3 regions of the Candidatus Symbiopectobacterium sp. NZEC127 genome follow, and region 1 is predicted to be linked to each of the others. Evidence: predicted binding sites of a transcription regulator. Region 1 holds the regulator's gene; each other region holds the start of a gene.
What was found. The regulator Fur, encoded in region 1, represses iron uptake genes when iron is present. The targets are predictions, from matches to a motif close to ATAATAATGAGAACNACTATCAA.
Positions count from the first base shown of each region.

Region 2: fhuE (ferric-rhodotorulic acid/ferric-coprogen receptor FhuE) is a predicted target of Fur. The motif match lies at 1,892-1,914, and genes of this name have one in related genera.
Region 3: ftnA (non-heme ferritin) is a predicted target of Fur. The motif match lies at 2,713-2,735, and genes of this name have one in related genera.

Region 1 covers NZ_JAGFPG010000004.1:364,264-368,820, forward strand. Annotated here, with positions in the region: gene glnS (glutamine--tRNA ligase) at 67-1,725, shown strand; gene fur (ferric iron uptake transcriptional regulator) at 1,802-2,248, opposite strand; gene fldA (flavodoxin FldA) at 2,584-3,111, opposite strand; gene J5069_RS17400 (methyl-accepting chemotaxis protein) at 3,566-4,557, shown strand, end outside.
Region 2 covers NZ_JAGFPG010000010.1:47,595-52,151, reverse strand. Annotated here, with positions in the region: gene fhuE (ferric-rhodotorulic acid/ferric-coprogen receptor FhuE) at 1-1,757, opposite strand, end outside; gene fhuB (Fe(3+)-hydroxamate ABC transporter permease FhuB) at 1,969-3,975, opposite strand; gene fhuD (Fe(3+)-hydroxamate ABC transporter substrate-binding protein FhuD) at 3,941-4,557, opposite strand, start outside.
Region 3 covers NZ_JAGFPG010000001.1:518,174-522,730, reverse strand. Annotated here, with positions in the region: gene J5069_RS02330 (DUF4354 family protein) at 1-374, opposite strand, end outside; gene J5069_RS02325 (YrzE family protein) at 860-1,810, shown strand; gene J5069_RS02320 (DUF2158 domain-containing protein) at 1,837-2,016, shown strand; gene ftnA (non-heme ferritin) at 2,074-2,580, opposite strand; gene J5069_RS02310 (DNA polymerase III subunit theta) at 2,945-3,175, shown strand; gene J5069_RS02305 (S9 family peptidase) at 3,460-4,557, opposite strand, start outside.

The DNA.
Region 1 (4,557 bases):
TTGTGTCCTGCCGTAGCTTGTTGGATCATTGCGGGTTATGTGTCGTTTTGCATCGAGGAATCAAGCATGAGTGAGGCCGAAGCCCGCCCAACCAATTTTATCCGTCAGATCATTGATGAAGATCTGGCGTCTGGAAAACACAGCCTGGTACAAACCCGTTTTCCGCCGGAACCCAATGGCTACTTGCATATCGGCCATGCCAAGTCCATTTGCCTCAATTTTGGGGTGGCGCAAGATTACAACGGTCAATGTAATCTGCGTTTTGATGACACCAACCCGGTGAAAGAGGATATCGAGTACGTCGAGTCCATCAAGCAGGATGTGCAATGGTTGGGTTTCACCTGGAGCGGTGAGATTCGCTATTCTTCTGATTATTTTGACCAGTTGCATCTATATGCGGTCGAACTGATTGGTAAAGGGCTGGCCTATGTGGATGAACTCTCTCCCGAGCAGATCCGCGAATACCGTGGCACGCTGACCTCCCCTGGTAAAAACAGCCCTTACCGCGATCGCAGCGTTCAGGAAAACCTGAACCTGTTTGAAAAAATGCGCAACGGCGGGTTTGCTGAGGGCACCGCATGTCTGCGCGCCAAGATTGACATGGCATCACCGTTCATCGTGATGCGCGATCCGGTCCTGTACCGCATCAAATTTGCCGAGCATCACCAGACCGGGAAAAAGTGGTGCATCTATCCCATGTACGATTTCACGCACTGCATTTCCGATGCGCTGGAAGGGATTACGCACTCACTGTGCACGCTGGAGTTCCAGGACAACCGCCGCCTGTACGATTGGGTGTTGGACAACATCACCATTCCTTGTCATCCGCGTCAGTATGAATTCTCGCGCTTGAACCTGGAATATGCGGTGACGTCCAAACGCAAACTGAATCAACTGGTGACGGAAAAAGTGGTTGAAGGCTGGGACGATCCTCGCATGCCAACCATCTCCGGCCTGCGCCGCCGTGGTTACACAGCTGCCTCCGTGCGTGAGTTTTGTCGTCGTATCGGCGTGACCAAACAGGATAATAATGTCGAAATGGCGGCGCTGGAATCCTGTATTCGTGACGATCTGAATGAGCATGCGCCGCGCGCCATGGCGGTGTTGGATCCGGTAAAAGTGGTTATCGAGAATCTGCCAGAAGGCCACGAAGAGTGGGTTTCCATGCCGAATCATCCGAATCAGCCGGAAATGGGAACGCGTCAGGTGCCGTTCAGCCGTGAGATTTATATCGATCGTGCCGATTTCCGTGAAGAAGCGAACAAACAGTACAAGCGTCTGGTACTGGGTAAAGAAGTGCGTTTGCGCAATGCGTATGTCATCAAGGCGGAACGGGTTGAGAAAGATGAACAGGGCGTTATCACCGCGCTGTATTGCACTTATGATGCCGAAACGTTGAGTAAAGACCCGGCTGACGGGCGTAAAGTGAAGGGCGTTATTCATTGGGTTTCTGCCGCACATGCGCTACCGGCTGAGTTCCGCCTTTACGATCGCCTGTTCAACATGCCAAATCCAGGTGCGGCGGATGACTTCCTCGCAACCATCAACCCGGATTCGCTAAAAGTGGCTCAGGGCTTTGTTGAACCGAGTTTGGCAAAGGCAGAAGTAGAAAAAGCGTATCAGTTTGAACGCGAAGGGTATTTCTGTGCCGATCGCCGCTATTCGAGCGAAACGCATCTGGTGTTTAACCGCACGGTAGGTCTGCGTGATACCTGGGTTGGCTGAGGCCAGCGTTTGACTGAAATGAAAAAACCGCCTGTTTGGGCGGTTTTTTTATGGCATCAATCAGAAAAAACCTGACTTATTTTGGGTCGTGGAGCGTTTCTTCTTCGCGGCAGTCGCCCGTACTGCAATGGCCATAGAGGTATAAACTGTGGTTAGTCAGTTTGATACCGTGTCTGTCTGCGATTTCGCGCTGACGCGCTTCGATAGATTCATCACGGAATTCAATAACGCGTCCGCAATCCAGGCAAATAAGATGGTCATGGTGGTGTTGCTGTGTCAGCTCGAACACTGACTTACCACCTTCAAAATTATGACGGGTGACAATACCGGCATCATCAAACTGGTTAAGCACGCGATAAACGGTCGCAAGACCGATCTCTTCGCCCATATCTATCAGTTTTTTATACAAATCTTCCGCGCTGACGTGATGACACTCCGGATCCTGCAACACTTCCAGAATCTTCAGTCTTGGCAGAGTGACTTTCAAGCCGGCCTTCTTTAATGCGGTGTTATTGTCAGTCATGCGGGTTTAGTCCTGTTGCTTTCTCGTCGATGGGGGCAATTAAGCCTATGACATCGGTCGGCTCAAAAATTGTAATGGCGTCTCAATTATAGAACCGCGCATTAAAAATGAAAACCATGGGATGTTAACAATACCGTCTCCATAAAGAAAGTGTGCATTTGCGCGCAATCTCTTGTTGTAAAATGGAGAAAATTGATAAACGTACAAAACCGATGGGTACTATTGTACAGGCTTAGACCAGGAAGTTAAAAAAATGTTTCTATTAATTTAATCGGTTTTATCTATTAATAAAGCCCTGACATTGCTATCAGGGCTTTTATGTAAAACAGTGGCGATCAACCGGCCAGTGATTTCAGGTTGAGCTCTTCGCTGATTTGTTTGACCCAGGCACTCACGCGTTCACCGGTCAGTTCAGGTTGACGGTCTTCATCAATCGCCAGACCGATAAAGTGGTTGTCGTCTGCCAACCCTTTAGAGGCTTCGAAATAGTAACCTTCCGTTGACCAATTGCCGACAATCGTTGCCCCGCGCGGTTCAATAATGTCGCGCAGCGTTCCCATCGCGTCACAAAAGTATTCGGCGTAATCTTCCTGGTCACCACAGCCAAACAGGGCAACGATTTTTCCATTGAAATCAATTTCTTCCAATGTCGGGAAGAAATCGTCCCAATCGCACTGGGCCTCACCATAGTACCAGGTCGGAATACCCAGCAGCAGGATATCAAACGCTTCGATATCTTCTTTGCTGCTCTTGGCGATGTCATGAACCTCTGCAACATCACTGCCCAGTTGCTGTTGGATTGTCTTGGCAATGTTTTCGGTATTGCCGGTGTCACTGCCAAAGAAAATGCCTATGAGTGCCATGGATAAAATAACCTCTTTATTCTTAATGGTATGGTGCGGTTTATCACCTACATATCAAGTAATAATATCAGACGCAGGGGGTAGGAGAAACTTGTATCTTTTCCCTGACCCAAAGCGAAAATAACCGCTATTAAGTCAGGGTTTTTATCACATAGCTCATTTGCGCAATTCCGCCAGTTTTTTTAATTACTTTAGCGGCGGCATTGTTATCACCCGTTTCCCTATCTTTGTGAAAAATATGAGTAATAACTAATTTTTAGTCACAGCGTGCTGTAGATCACGGAGGGAAACTACTAAATATTCTTTTAATATTGACGATGAAAGTAGAAGGTTCGCTGTGTGCTTGCAAACGTGAAGCATCGCGTGTTTTTCCCGTTAGGGATTGTTTCAAACCTGATGATTTTTTTAAAAATAATAACCCTACCGTACGTTATTTTATATCTGGAGCTGGCTTATGCAATTTTTTAGAAACATCGCCATCAGAACGGCAATGTTATGGGTTTTAGGGGTTTTCTGTGTGCTTTGGGGCGGTGTTTCCGTCTACACCATTTTCTCCTTCAAAGAGATGACCACGACCTCACAGACCAGTACCTTACTGGTCCATAACATGAATTTAGTCAATCAGGGCAACGATCAATATTTTCGCATGGTAACCCGTTTGGCACGGGTAGTGGATTGGCGTCGTAACGGTGAAAACACCCTGGCGGATAAAGAACAGGCGTCAGCATTGACGGCATTGAACAACCTGAAATCCGATCTGGCCACCTTTAGCAGCATCGATCATGCGGGGTTGGATGCCGCGCTGGCTGAAGCGGTGGTCCGCGATTGGGGCAACCTGATTACCCAAGGCGTTGATCCGATGTTTCAAAAGGCGCAGGCCAACGCGTTGGATGAATATCAACGCTATGCCAAGGAAACGGTGCCTGCCCTCAGTCGTCAATTCGGGGCCTCGGTAAACGCGTTTAACAAGGCAGGCTCCGATAAGTTTGCCGCAGCGGGCGTGCGTTTTCAGCAAATCACTGCCGTTGGTCAAAATATTTTGCTGACGGGATTGATTGTTGGGCTGCTGCTGCTGTTTTTCACCGATCGCTATCTGGTGGCCTGTTTGGTGAAGCCACTCGATACGCTACGCGATCACTTCAGCGCTATCGCTTCCGGGCAACTCGGCAAGCCGATTCATGATTTTGGTCGTAACTGTGTGGGGCGGTTGCTGCCTCTGCTGCGGAATATGCAAACCAGTCTGGCGACGACGGTAAGCACCATTCGTTCCAGCACCGATGCCATCTACCTTGGCGCATCCGAGATTGCTTCCGGCAATAATGACCTTTCATCGCGTACTGAACATCAGGCTTCCGCACTGGAAGAGACGGCGGCCAGCATGGAGCAGTTGACCGCAACCGTCAAACAGAATGCGGAAAACGCCAATCACGCGAGCCAATTGGCGTT
Region 2 (4,557 bases), on a different contig from region 1:
GCCATGGATGCCGTCAGGCGACCATCAAACCAGTCGGATTTCAGACCGGTTTCATAGTTTTTGCCTTCAATCGGTGCCAGGTAGTTGCCGTTAACACTGCGGTTATCTTGCGGCTGGAAGATAGAGGTGTAGCTGACATAGGCAGAGAGGGTGTCATTGATGTCGTAAATCAACCCGGCATAGGGCGACACCTTGTCTTTGCTGAAGCTGGAGGTCATGCCGCCCGTGCTCCATTCGGTATAGCGCGCACCGGCCACCAGCGCCAGCGGGTCGGCCAGCGAGAAACGGGCCGCACTGTAGACCGACCGTTGATGCACGGTATCATCCGAACTTTTGGTCTGCGCCTGCCAGTTCGGCTCCGGCGCACTGCCGTTCCAGTTGTAGTAATTGCCCATATCCGCAACCGTCACCGCATCGTTCGAGGCGTAGTAGTAGTTGCGCTGGCGACTGAAACCTACCCCGGTAACCAGCTCATGCTGGCGCCCCAGCAGTTCGAACGGACCGCGCACGTAAGTTTCCAACGCGTCCAGTTTGCGTGTGCCAGTAAACCAGCCAGCACCGCCCGCCAAGCCCTCGCCGGTGGTTTGATCGGGGAAGGTGCCTGATTTGGCAGGATCTTTCACGCCATTAGCATCATAATAATCATAAGGTGAAGCGTACATCAGCTTGTCATCAAACTTGGTTTCCGCATGGGTACTGTTGATATGCCAGTCCCAGCCGTTATCAAACATATGGCTGAACTGGGCGAAAACCTTGTTGGTCTCGATGTTGTAATAGGCCCAGTTTGGGGCGGGATTGAAGCTGCGATCGAAGTGGGTACGGTTGCCGTTACTGAACCAGGTCGGCAAGCCGCCCCAGGTTGAACCGGGGGTTTTGCTTTCCTGATAATCGTAGCCGAATGACAGCGTGGAATTATTGGCCAGATCCGCATCGACAATGCCGGAAATAAATTTTTTGCGCTTATGGTAACGATCGAGCCAGCTATCCTGATCCTGATAGCCGGCAATAATACGCCCGCGCACGTTGCCGGATTCGGTCAAGGGCGCGGAAAGATCGGTCACATAGCGTTGGTTATTCCACGAGCCGTAACTGGCGGAAACATTGCCGGTCACTTCCTTGCTGGTGGCGTGTTTGCGCACCATATTCACCGTTGCGGAGGGATTACCGGTTCCGGTTAGCAGGCCGTTGGCACCGCGCACCACTTCGATGCGGTCATAGATCGCGGTATCTCCCAGCGCGTCACCAAAATTCCAGGCTTCGGATACCGAAGTGGGGATATCGTCAATGACGAAATTGTTGATGTAGAAACCGCGCGCATAGTAGCCAATGCGTTCACTGTCGGTATAGTTGCCGGTGACACCAACCACGTTATCCAACACGTCGCCCACCGTTTGCAGGTTCTGATCCTGCATGCGCTGTTTATTCACGATGGTGATGGATTGCGGAATATCACGCGGACTTAACAGCAAGCGCGTCCCCGCTGAGGTCAATTTGGTGCTGTAGTCGCCGGGCACATCCTGCCCCGCAGCCCCCCCGGTGGCGGTGACCACCAGCGTGTCGCCACTTTTTTTACCCGGTGATGAGGCAGATTGTGCAGCGCTCTGATGGGTGTTGTCACCCACCGCAGTGCTGGTCTGTGCCGCCCCCGCCAGAGCGGGCCACAGTGCAGCGCCCACACACAGCGCCAAAACAGAAAAACCGCTTACCGATTCCATTGCCTGAACCGACTTCGCGCAGCCGAACCTCTTTCCTTTCATAACGATCCCTTAAGCGTACATCATGCTGACACGACACCGTGTTACCTGGCTATCATCGGTTTAACGCCCGACAATGGTCGTGCCCCTGAAGCACTAATCTACCTATTGAGCCTACATAATATTAGATAATGGGAATCATAGTGAGAAGGATTTGCATTTAATATGTAAATAGGATTTACCTGTTGGCACGGTTTTTCCTGCCAACAGGTGGTTAATGGGTGTGTTTACGCAGCAGATAAATAAAGTAAGGCGCGCCGATAAAGGTCGCCAGCAGGCCAGCGGGCACCTGATTAGGAAACAGGATCATGCGGCCCGCCCAATCGGCCAACAGCATCAATATGCCGCCAATCAATGCCGAGCAGCAAAGCTGAGGGATCACGCGGGAAAATCCCAACATGCGCGCCAGATGCGGCGCCATCAACCCGACAAAGCTGAGCGGTCCCACCGTCAGGGTTGCCATCGCGGTCAACACCGATGCCAACAGCAAAATCAGCAAGCGCACTGGCGTGACAGCAACGCCCAACGCCTGAGCTGTCACGCTGCCCAACGGCAAAATGCGCAACCAACGCTGGCACAATGGCACCATAAGGGCTAACACCAGTGCCACACCCGCGATGTTGATCGCCTGCGCGGATTCAACGCCGTAGGTTGAACCGGAAATCCAGGTGATGACACCGCTCATGCGCGGATCGCCGCTCGCCAACAGCAACGTAAGCACGGTGGAAAATGCGGTACTGAGAGCAATCCCTGCCAATAACATGCGCTGCGTGGAAAACCCACCGCGACTGGCGATGGTGATCATCACCAGCAGTGTCAACGCCGCGCCCGCGCTGCCCGCGGGCAACTGCCATGCGCTGGTGTCTCCCGGTATCAGGAACAGCAATAGAATGACCCCGGTCGCGGCACCCGCGCTGATACCCAACACTTCCGGGCTGCCCATCGGGTTAGCCGTCAGTTTCTGAATCAGTGTGCCTGCCATCGCCAGCATCATGCCCGCCGTCAGTGCCGCCACCGCGCGCGGCCAGCGCCAGGGCAACAGCTGTGCCAGCTCCTCACCGCGGCTCCATTGCCAGCCTTGTGCGCCTTTACCCAGCATCAGCGCTATCGCCAAAGCGCCCAGCAACAGCATTATCCCTGCCAGCAGCCAGCGTCCCCAGCGGGGTGCGGTGGCGTTAATGTCTCCGGATGGCACCAGCGCAGGCTGGTGCGTGGTGCGTAAGCGCGGCAGCAGCCATAGCAGCAGTGGAGCACCAATCAGCGCCGTCACCGCGCCAGTCGGTACTTCACGCCAGACGCGGGTCAGCCACAGCACGGTTTGATCGGTCAATCCCAGCAACAACGCCCCTAACAATGGCGCCAGCCAGAGCCGTTGCCACACGCGGCGAGCGCCCAGCATGCGGGCCAGCAACGGGGCAAACAGGCCAACAAAGCCGATAATCCCCGCCACGTTCACCAGTTGTGCGCTAAGGAAAATCGCGACGCCAAGCGTGGTTAAGCGTGCCAGCACCAATCCCAATCCCAGGTTACGTGCCACGCCATCATCCAGCCCCAGCAGGGTCAGCGGGCGCAACAGCAGCAACGCCAGCGCAAAGCACGCCAGCAACCTGGGAAGCAGAAACGCCACGCGGCTCCAATCCTGCTGGTTCAGCATGCCGCTGCTCCACAAAAACAGGTTTTGTAGCTGCTCATGGTTAAACAACACCAGCAGTTGATTGACGGCAGCACAGTAAAAACTCAGCACCAGCCCAGCGAGCAGCAACGTAATCGGTGACATCTGCTTGCCCCATGAAAGGCCAAACACCAGTACGCCGATACCGAGCGCCCCCGCCATCGCCATCCACTGCTGCGCCGCTTCGCCGCCCGGCAGCATCCATAAGGTTGCCACCGTCACCCCGAGTTGAGCGCCAGTGGCAATGCCCAGCGTAGCCGGTTCCGCGAGCGGGTTGCGCAGCACCTGCTGAAACAGCAGCCCCGCCAACCCCAGCCCCGCACCGACCAGCAGCGAGAGTGCCACACGCGGCAACAGGCTGTAATGGAACAGCAGTTGGCGCAAATCCTCAGGTTCGGGGTTTGCCACGGCCTGCCACCACGTCGCCGCTGGCAATGCCTGGCGCAGATTGACAGCCATCATCAACAGCAGCAACGCCAGCAGGCTGGCAACCGTCAGCACCGCGCCAGAGCGCTTAGACGCTGGCATCATGGCGAGCCTCCTGCGCATCCTGCAATACCTGACAAAAACGCATTGCAGACAGCGTGCTGCCATACAACCACACCGCAGGCACCCGCTGCCAGCGCTGTTGGCGCACAAACGGCAGCGCCTGCCATAACGGGCTGCGCTCTACCTGCGCCATCATGGCCTCGTCACCGTGACCAAAACAGATGGCGTTGGCATCCTGAATGTCTGCCAGACGCTCAACGCCCACCACCACGCTGCCCCAGAAGCTGGTTTCTTCACGCCAGGCATTTTCAATGCCAAGTTCATCCATCACTTCCTGAAACAGGCTGTTCTTCGCGATAATCAAGACGTGCGTGCTGTCGATAAAAGAGAACAGCAGCAGCGGACGACGGGTGTAGGACTGCAACTGCATCTTGGCCTGCTGCATAAACGTTGAGAAGGTGTGCAGATGCTGCTCTGCGGCATCAGGGATGGCTAACCGCTGCGCCAGTTGGCGCAGCGACGCTTTTGCCATAGTCAACGGCCGCCCGGCGTCGTTATTAAAGGTGAACCCCATGGTCGGGGCAATACGCGACATTTTCTCTACCGACGGGCCGTAGCCCGCAGAGTAGACCATCAACGAAG
Region 3 (4,557 bases), on a different contig from region 1:
CAATCATCAGTTATTTTCACAACAGCCGCGTTGAACACAGCAGCGTTTTCAGAGGCAAACATGGCAATGCCTTTGACAGACTTGCCTTCTTTTAAGATACCGGTGGTCAATGCCTCATCCACCGTATCGAGCCTGAACGCCTTGTTGTCAGGAGAGTACGCTTTTAAGCAAAGCTTCGACAAATCGACACCATCACCAAATAGCTTAACCACTGCCACCTCGAAACTCTTGGTGTAAGCCATTTTATTCCCAACGGAGATTGAACCATTAGACTGTGCTGTTGCATATACTGCCATATTATCAGGCGTCGATGCATTTGCGGAAAAGCTAAAGCCCGCCAGAGTCAAAGAAGCAACAATCATTGAAACTTTCATATCCAATCCTTTCAGTAGGTTTTAGTCTTGATTACTGTACATATACAAGATACAGCCTATTGAAATAGTACATCAGCGAACCTAAACCATTATTAAAGGGATGTTTTACTATTTGAAGAATACGGGGCTTCGAATCTAATCCATTAATTTTTATAGAAAATAGAAAAAACCACTCACGCGATCTCAGTGTTAAGTTCGTAATCTGGTGCTACTTAGCGCAATCGTCAGTCTACGCTCAGGACTTTACTACCTTTGCACCATGCGATGATCATCTGTTAATTAAAGCAGCCAACTAATTATTTATTTTCGCTGAAGTTTCATATTTCAATCCAAAGCGTTAGCCCTCATTTGTCCTCACCTATACTCGTTGATATTTATCCATAAAACGTCATCACTATCCTGGAGAAATCATGAGCGTTGCATATGAAGCGAAAGACATTAAAACAATATCATGGGGCAGTATCATTGCAGGTATAGTGACGGTTATGGCCGTATCTATATTATTGTCTACCCTGGGCAGCAGTTTAGGTTTTGCAATGGTCGAGCCGAAGTCAGACGATCCGGTAAATGGCGCAGGTATGGCCGTCGGTCTATGGACGGTGTTCTCCATTGTCATCAGTTTATTTGCAGGATCGTTTATCGCAGGCCGATTGGCGGGTTACGATGGTATGATTCACGGCTTCTTGAATTGGGCCAGCGCGTTACTGGTGGCTTCAGTATTGGGTGCCATGCTGGTGAGTTCGTCAATAAAAACAGCGGGAAGTGCGTTAGGCTCAATCGCATCTGCGACAGGTTCGATGATTTCCAGCGGTGGCGAAGCGCTGGGGCATGGGCTCTCTCGCATGGGGGATGCGGGGCAAAATTTATTTGAAGAGATCATGCTTGATACGCACCTCTCAAGTGATGGCTTGCAGAGTGAAGTGGAAAATGCGTTAGTTAAATCCGGTATCCCCACATTACAACCCGATTATCTCAAGCAGCAATTACAAGGTGCCAAACAGGATATCATGCTGGCTGCGCGCCGTATGGCCGTTGGCACAGAACCGAGTGAGCAGGTTGCAGCCCAATTAACCGAGAAACTTGCGCAACGAAGTAAAACGATTGCAGCCAGCATCAATCGTGATGATATCAAGCGTGCGTTAACGCAAAACACCGATCTCACGCCAACTGAGGCTGACCGGGCGGTCGAAAACATTATCAGTACCCGCGATCGTATGGTGAAAGAAGTGAGCGAGCGCCTTACTCAAGCACAACAGAATATACAGCAGGCTCAGCAGCGTTATGAGGACTGGAAAAAGCAGGCCGTCGAGCAGGCTGACCAAATGTCAAAAGCAGCGGCAAAAGCCGCGCTGTGGTCATTTTTTGCACTGCTGCTCGGTGCCGTAATCAGTACCCTTGCAGGCGCTTGGGGAGCGAAAAGTAAGCGCCATGTGTAGTATTACTCAGGCAAAAGGTGGCTGCGATGTTTAAACCAGGGGATATCGTTCAAAGTAAAACCGGTGGGCCAAGAATGCGAGTGCTTAGCGTAGAGGACAGCAGGCTTTACTGCGCGAGAATTGACGATCCTGTTGAGAAAGAAATAGAAATCAGCGTTGATAGCGTCTCGCTTTACCGCGAGGAGGGCAATTTCGGCGTCTGTTAATGCCCATTCCCTTCAGGCTGACGACTTCTTTTAGCCTGAAGGGAACGTAATAACGCGTTACTGTTGGGTCGGTGCAGTCGTCATTTTTTTCAGGTCCTGATCGATAAAGAACAGACCCCCCTGCGCCGTACTGACCAATGCCAGCTTGTCGAGAATGGATTTAAACAGTTTCTCTTCTTCATGTTGCTCAGCAACATACCATTGCAAGAAGTTGAACGTTGAATAATCTTGCTGCGTCATTGCTGCATGAGCCAGCTCGTTGATTTTTTGCGTAATTAATTGCTCATGCTCATAGGTCTGTTCAAATACGTCAGACAGTGAAGCAAAATCGACCGGCGGCGCAGCGATAGCGCCCAGTACGGGCATGCTGCCGGTATCATCCAGATAGTTGAAGAGGCGTTGCATATGTTCCATCTCTTCTTGCGAATGTGTTTTCAGGAATGCTGACGCACCTTCAAAACCTTTATCGCCACACCATGCGCTCATTTGCAGGTACAAATTAGCAGAATAGAACTCCAGGTTTAGCTGGTCGTTTAATTGTTGAATCATCTCTTTTTTGAGCATCTTTCATTCCCTCTGATTGGCAGGTGAGTCAATTTTTTTCATTATGCCTTGCTGTTAAAAAATAAAAAACATTTTATTATCAATATAATTAACATAAAAAATAAATCATTATTAATCATCAAGATAAGTTAATTGATAACGATTTTCAATTTCATCAAATAGTTATTCATTTCATTCATCTGAGAATGGTTTTTATTTCCTCTTAGTGCATTTCAGGCAGTTTATAAAAAACGCTGCTTCATTTTAATTTTATAAAAAATAATCATTCTTTTTTAGCATTAGGTCGTGGAGCAATACCGGCGTATGCCCGCTGGGCTAAAAATGCTATCATGCGCGCTCACTGACGGCCCTGAGGATAAGAACAATGGCGTATAATCTGGCTACTCTTTCTGCGCAAGAGATGGATAGAGTGAATGTTGATCTCGCAGCCTCTGGCGTGGCGTTCAAGGAACGGTACAATATGCCGGTCATTCCAGACATCGTGGAAAGAGAGCAACCGGAGCATCTGCGTGACTATTTTCGTGAACGCATCGCATTCTACCGCCAACGATCGTTGCAGTTCTCCCGCCTCCCCTACGAACCCAAGACAAAATAGCCTGAAATCTGCTGTCCAAAACACTTTTTTCGCTTGCATGTTATGCCCAACAGGCGGTTAATGGTGAGGCACACCACCTTTTACCGAGAGAGGCAAATCAAATGAGTAAAGGCATGGACAGCAAGAAGAACAGCAAGAAAAAACCGGCAAAGACCGCAGCAGAAAAACGGGCGGATAAACGGTCAAAACGCGCCCAGCAAACCGATACGGTGAGCTGATGCCTTAGTACGCTGAACGGGTAATCCCGCACTCAGCGGGATTACTCCAGTCGCGAGCCCTGTATTTTACTTCTCTTCAACCATCAGCAAAAATGCGTACTCCAGCGCAATGTCTTCGTATTGTTTGAATCGACCTGATTTTCCCCCGTGCCCGGCATCCATATCCGTCAACAGCAGCAGCAGGTTGTCGTCAGTTTTCAGCTCACGCAACTTAGCCACCCATTTGGCCGGTTCCCAATACTGAACTTGCGAGTCATGCAGTCCGGTGGTAATCAACAGGTGCGGGTAGGCTTGAGCACTGACATTGTCATAAGGGCTGTAGCTTTTGATGTAGTCATAATAACGCGGCTCACCAGGGTTCCCCCACTCGTCATATTCGCCGGTGGTCAATGGAATTGACTCATCAAGCATGGTGGTCAGCACATCGACAAACGGGACCTGCGCTACCACGCCTTTAAACAGCGCAGGGGCCAGGTTAACGACTGCGCCCATCAGCAAGCCTCCCGCACTGCCGCCCATGGCATAAAGCTGCTTTTCATTACCATACCCCTGCGCCACCAATGCGCGAGATATATCAATAAAATCGGTAAAGGAGTGCATCTTATTGAGCAAGCGGCCGTCGTCATACCATTGCTGCCCCAACTCCCCGCCGCCGCGAATGTGGGTCAACGCAAACACAAACCCTCTGTCGAGCAGGCTCAGGCGACTCACGCTAAAATCCGGCTCCATGCTGCTGCCATAGGCACCGTAGCCGTACACCAGAAGCGGATTTTTGCCAGGTTGATAGCAGTCGCGGCGATACACCAGCGACACCGGCACTTCAACGCCATCGCGCACGGTAATCCACAGGCGTTCGCTGCAATAATCCGTAGCGGCAAAGTGTTTAACCTCCGCCTGTTTGAGCAGGCACTGTTCACCGCTGTCCAGATTGATCTCGTACAGCGAGGTTGGCGTGGTCATGGATGAATAACCAAAACGCAGCAATGAGGTCTCAGGCGTCGGATTGTAAGCAAGCCAGGTAACATAGCTGGGATCGTTAAAGCTGATGTTCTTTTCGGCGCCGGTCTGCCAATGCACCTGACGCAGGGAGGTTAAGCCCTTCTCTCTCTCTTCCAGCACCAGCCAATCGCGGAACAGCTCAAAACTCTCCAGCACGCGGGTGTT